Regions from separate parts of the Methylotenera mobilis JLW8 genome, predicted to be linked through region 1. Evidence: riboswitches for the same ligand, from Rfam matches in the RefSeq annotation. Region 1 holds a riboswitch; the other holds the start of a gene.
The links. Region 1 has a riboswitch for cobalamin ahead of MMOL_RS01425 (TonB-dependent receptor domain-containing protein). Riboswitches for the same ligand answer to the same signal wherever they lie in the genome.
Positions count from the first base shown of each region.

Region 2: linked by a shared signal. The riboswitch ahead of MMOL_RS09735 (ribonucleoside-diphosphate reductase subunit alpha) and the one ahead of MMOL_RS01425 (TonB-dependent receptor domain-containing protein) in region 1 are both predicted to bind cobalamin.

Region 1 is NC_012968.1:310,351-313,528, reverse strand. Features, by position in the region: gene MMOL_RS01440 (DUF2237 family protein) at 1-125, shown strand, start outside; gene MMOL_RS01435 (cell division protein ZapA) at 481-774, opposite strand; gene MMOL_RS01430 (hypothetical protein) at 809-997, opposite strand; cobalamin riboswitch at 1,121-1,373, shown strand; gene MMOL_RS01425 (TonB-dependent receptor domain-containing protein) at 1,520-3,178, shown strand, end outside.
Region 2 is NC_012968.1:2,090,199-2,093,376, forward strand. Features, by position in the region: gene MMOL_RS09730 (sulfite exporter TauE/SafE family protein) at 1-720, shown strand, start outside; cobalamin riboswitch at 957-1,189, shown strand; gene MMOL_RS09735 (ribonucleoside-diphosphate reductase subunit alpha) at 1,353-3,178, shown strand, end outside.

The DNA of each region.
Region 1 (3,178 bases):
GCGCAAGCCGCTGGCTAGAGGCATCAGAGGCTGGATTTGCACCGCCAGTGATACTAGAAAGCTGTCATGAAAAGTGCTTGGAAATTGTGAGCTTGGCGGACTTGAAATATCACGCCTTAAGATAGATCCAGGTAGCAGGCCTGCGATCAAGTAAGGAGTTCTCCACGGACGTAGCCTAAGCCAGCATCCTGAACCAAAAAGGCTCAAGTGGTAACAGCCTAGAGCGCATTAGGGTCACTCGCCAAGGGGTTCTAAAAGAACTCACCATGAGAGCGCTCACACAACAACTCGAATGACTAAAACCGATGCTATAAACTAGTTCAAGGAATTATTAGCCTAAACCACGCCGCAGAGAACAAACTGTATAACCTGACGTTTTATTTTTAATCATAAAACGATTGAATTGATTCTACTCCAGTTACAAGAAAACGCTATCAAGAAAACGTAATAGCGATCTAAATAAATTACTTGTAAAAATACTTATTTTAGCTCACAAGCTTGATCTATCTGATCTTGCATCATAGAGATTCTACGCTTGATATCGCCGATATTCACATCGCCGCTTTTACTATTGAGCAGCTCATAAGACAAATTGAGCGCAGTCATAATCGCAATACGCTCCACCCCGATAACTTTGCCGCTATCGCGAATATCGCGCATTTTCTTGTCTAAAAAATTGACGGCATTAAGCAAACCTGGACGCTCTTCATCCGTGCATGACACGGTAAAGTCACGCCCCATGATATTGACATCAACGCCTTTAATTTCACTCATTAGCTTTTACTCGAAAATAATCGTTTATTGAAAACTAAGGCAGGCTTTGCATTAACGCTTCGATACGTTCGCTGGCTTGAGCCATGTTCGCTTTTAGCAAAGCGGTATCAGATTCCATAGCGCCTAGATCAACACGTAGGCGCGCGTTCTCGTCGCGTAGCTCGTTATACCGTGCAATTAATTGCAACAGTTTTTGCTCTAGTGCTGTTAAGTCTGCGTCCATACAATCACTATAATTGAAAAAAATGATTGTAGTCAATAGCTAACAGCGATTTTTAAAAGTATTACAACACATTACAAATAAATTTATCCCAGATAGTTCGCCTGATTGAATCTTTAAACGTTATAATTGTCGTTGTTGATAGGTGCCATGTTTGTTGTTAACAAACAAGGTGAAACTGGGAAATAGGTGCGTTAATACGTCATTCTGAGCGGATAACAATCCCTGTGCTGCCCCCGCAACGGTAAGTGAATATGATTTTCAATCATATTGTTTTGCAATAAACCACTGAGCCACGCTATTTTGATAGCCCCTGCTTGGGAAGGTGCAAAACATGTCATTCACGAGCCCGGAGACCGGCCTCGCAACAATTAGTTGGAAATACCGCGGGGTGACGGTTGTTCAAAACGTAGCGCACAAGTACAAACTTGTGCCGTGAATTCTTTTCGTTTCGACACTTATCCTTTCTGTATTTCCTTAGTTATCAGTTACATGCGGGGTCGCATGTCGCATAGGGAAATTCAAATGAACAAAAAAATCATCGCTGGCCTGATTGGCCTAGCGTTTCATCCAACAGTCTACGCTACAGACACCATCAACTTAGACGAGGTTGTAGTGACAGCCACACGTACGCCACAAGCACGCCAAAATGTGATCGGCGACGTAACTATAATTGACCGAGAAGAAATAGAGCGCATGGGCGCAGGTTCTATTACTGACGTTCTGCGCCAGCAACCTGGCGTACAGATTGTTACTACCGGAGGTGCGGGCACTGAGGCCAGCGTCTTTTTAAGAGGCACCAGCTCAGAACAAACAGTAGTGCTAGTTGATGGCCTACGCATGAACTCCGCTACGCTAGGGAGGACCTCTTTTGAAAACATTCCACTAGGCCAAATCGAAAAAATAGAAATCTTACGTGGTCCTGCATCTAGCCTATATGGTGCTGATGCAATTGGCGGCGTGATTCAGATTTTTACACGCAAAAGCTTATCGGATAAACCATTAGTGAATGCCGCGGTAGGCCTAGGTTCTTACAATACAAAAACTGCAGAGTTTGGCATCAACGGCGGTATCAACGCACTTAAGTATGGCGTAAACGTCAGCAGTTTGGATACTGACAGCTTTTCCGCCCGTCGCATCCGCACAGGCAAAGACTCAGACGATGACAGCTACCGCAACTTAAGCACTTCCGCTTATGCAGAACTTGAGCTGGCAAAAGGCCACACATGGGGACTGCAGTTCTTTGAGAGCAAAGGGCACAACGAGTTTGATGGTTCTAATTACGAGAACTTTACTGAGCAAACGCTACAAAGCTATGCTTTTACCAGCAAAAACCAATTTACTGATTTCTGGCATAGTACATTCAAGCTTGGCATGGGGGTAGATGACTCAGATAGCTATGCAAAACCGAACACATCCAAAGCAAGCTCTACCTACAACCCTAAAGGCATAAGTAAGTATCGTACTGAGCAACAACAGCTCTCTTGGCAAAATGACTTTACTTTGCCACTGGGCAAACTTACCTTGGCTTATGATCGACTTGAGCAAGACGTCAGCAGCGTAGCCAACGTTAAAACCAAATTCAAAAAAGAGCGTAACAATGATAGCTTCTTAGCTAGCTACCTATTGGATCATGGCAACCACTCCGTACAAGCCTCTGTACGCGAAGACCATAACACTCAGTATGGCAATTTCACCACTGGCGGTGCCGGTTATGGTTATCGCATCACGCCTCAATGGCGCGTTACCGCTAATTATGGCAAAGCATTTAGAGCACCTACTTTTAACCAATTGTATTATCCAAACTTTGGTGATCCTACGCTATCTCCAGAAAAGTCAGACAACGTAGAGGCTGGAGTTAAATACACGGGTGGCAAGTTTAATGCTGGCGTGGTTGTATTCCAGAACAAAATTCGCAGCTTACTCGCGAATGCAGGCCCTGCCACTCCAAGTTGCACGCTTGGCGGCTTCTGCCCTATCAACGTTGGCAAAGTTGAAATACAAGGTGTGACAACAGATGCCAGTTGGAATGTAAGCGACAACTTACTCTTAAGTGGAAACTTCACTGTACAGTCACCAAGAGATGAGGCGACAGATAACTTAACTCCACGCCAAGCTAATCGTTACGGCTCAGTTAATTTAATGCATACATTGGGCGATTTGCAGTGGGGCGCGGAGATGCAA
Region 2 (3,178 bases), 770 kb from region 1:
TCCAACTTGCCTTATTTGTTTAGAAAAGAAACTGTGGCTAATGCAAAACCCAATTATTCCAATCAGTTTTTACGTGCCATTGGCTTGTTGGCTGGGTTTATTTCTGGGCTAACTGGCGCAGTGGGCGTGTTATTTAATGGCGTATATTTACGCTATGGCTTAGTTAAAACTGAAATCGTTGCCACCCGCGCCGCTAATGAAATTTTGCTACATATCATCAAGCTCTTTTTATATGCTTACCTATGCTTATTTACGCTTAAAGTGTTAGAAATTGGCCTGATCGTCGCGGCAGCTGCCGTGCTTGCAACTTATCTAATGAAATTTATTCTGCCCAGAATATCCACTGCTAGGTTCAGTAAGTTTGGCTACGGCGCAATGGTGGTATCAGGTGCGCTACTGTTTAACAGTGCAATTTTACGCGTGCAAGAAATGCATAACCCAAGCATACACGTCATGCGTATGGCAAAAGGTTATGACGCATCATTCAGTTGGAATGATTTACTGTACAGCGTTGAGTTTAAGTATAGCGAAGGCTTTGAACTTGAACGTATTATCCCAGTGAGCTCATTAACACTCGCCAAGCAAACCTTGGTACAGGCTCACAAAGGCGATGCGTCTAAAATCGTGATTGAAAAGGTATATTCGATCAAAAAAATTTCTTATGAGGCTTATTACTACGATGCCAACGACCAACTGCTGAACAAAATTAAATTTAATTGATGCATGTATCAGCACTAGCCTCAACAACGCGTGATCAAGGCTGGTTAGCCAAGTAATATCGTAAAACCAAAGCTTATTCTGAAGGACTAGAGGCAAGCGCACCATGCCTGATTTCTGCTTTTAACACACAAAAATAAATTAATTAAAAAATCCTTATAAAACATATATATGGAATTTTAAATCAGACCAATATCAATATATTGTGTTTTTTATATTGCAACCACCCGTTATATTGCGTTATATTTCTCGCATACGGTTCTTATTTTTCAGTCGAAATTTAAGATAATAGGGAATCCGGTGCGAAGTTTGGCGTAACGCAAACATCAATACCGGGGCTGCCCCCGCAACTGTAATCAGAGAGTTATTTTGTATTTCTCGCCACTGAATTTTAGTGAATTAAAATTTGGGAAGGCTAGCAAAATAATGATGACCTGAAAGCCAGGAGACCTGCCGTAGACATTTTTCACACCGCACTGGGGTGAATACTTTTATAACGTTTGAGGCGGGGTGTCCTCGGCAGATGGATAGATTTAATCTATCCGCCATGCTGGTCTTTGTTTGGCGCATTTTTCTATTGCAGAAGATGCTCGCTGTCCAAAGCGTACCTGCCCTTTATTAAAAAGGGAAAACAAATGGATGATATAAAACCATCTTCAAGTACTGATTCAGTACAAGCTACAATGTTACCTATGTTGCAAGTGATTCGCCGTAATGGTGCCGCTGTAACATTTAATTTAGACAAAATTTCTATCGCTATTACCAAGGCGTTCTTGGCAGTTGAAGGCAATCACAGTGCCGCTTCACAGCGCGTACGCGACCAGGTCACTTCGCTCAGTCAAATCGTTAATCATGCCCTAATTCGCCGTTTGCCAACCGGCGGCTCCATTCATATTGAGGATATCCAAGACCAGGTTGAATTAGCGCTCATGCGCAATGGTAACCACGACGTAGCACGTGCATACGTGCTTTACCGTGAAAAACGCAACGCGGAGCGTGCTGCCGAAAAAGCGACCACCAGCGAACCAAGCCATGCTTTGAACGTAAATATCGACGGCAAACTAGTGCCGCTTAATATCAAACAATTGAATGAGATGGTGGCTGAAGCCTGCTTAAATTTAGGTAATGAAGTTGATGTGAACCTAGTGGTTGAGCAAGCTGTACGCGATTTATACGATGGAATTCCATTCACTGAAGTGTACAAAGCGCTGATTCTTTCTGCGCGTAGCTTGATTGAAACCGAACCAGCTTACAACTATGTAACAGCGCGTCTGCAACTGGATTTAGTACGTGCAGAGGTGCTGGGCGAACGTGTAAGCCATGCTGAGATGGACGCACACTATGCAGAATATTTCCCACGCTATATCAAAATCGGTATCGATGCAGATTTGCTGGATCCACGTTTGGCGCAGTTCGATTTAGATAAACTCGCAAATGCTTTGGTAAAAGAGCGCGACTTCCAATTTGGTTACTTAGGTATTCAAACCCTGTATGACCGTTATTTCTTGCATATCGAAGAGCGTCGTATTGAACTACCGCAAATCTTCTTTATGCGCGTGGCGATGGGCTTGGCGATTAATGAAATTGACCGCGAAGCGCGAGCAATTGAGTTCTATAACGTATTGAGTACGTTCGACTTTATGAGCTCAACACCTACCTTATTCAACGCCGGCACATTGCATTCACAGCTTTCTTCATGCTACCTCACTACCGTGAGCGATGACTTGGATGGCATCTACCAAGGCATTAAAGAAAACGCGCTACTGCAAAAATATGCAGGCGGTTTAGGTAACGACTGGACACCGGTGCGCTCATTAGGCGCACGTATCAAAGGTACTAATGGCAAGAGCCAAGGCGTGATTCCATTCTTAAAAGTGGTGAATGACACCGCAGTGGCTGTGAACCAAGGTGGTAAGCGTAAAGGTGCGGTGTGTGGTTACCTGGAAACCTGGCACTTGGACATCGAAGAGTTTTTAGACTTGCGTAAAAACACCGGTGATGACCGTCGCCGTACGCATGACATGAATACCGCGCACTGGATTCCAGACCTGTTCATGCGCCGTGTGACGGAGCAGGGCGAGTGGACATTGTTCTCTCCATCCGACGTACCTGATTTGCATGACAAATACGGTAAAGCTTTTGAAAAAGCTTATGTAGAGTATGAGCGCCGTGCTGACACCGGTGAAATCAAGCTATTCAAACGTGTTCCTGCAATTCAAATGTGGCGCAAGATGTTGTCCATGTTGTTTGAAACAGGCCATCCTTGGATCACCTTTAAAGACCCATGCAACATTCGCTCACCACAGCAGCACGTAGGTGTGGTGCATAGCTCAAACCTGTGTACAGAAATCACATTGAATACTTCTGATACTGAAATTGCTGTGTGCAACCTGGGCTCTGTGAACTTATTGCAACATTTAAAAGAAGTTAACGGAAATTTAGAGTTAGATAACGACAAATT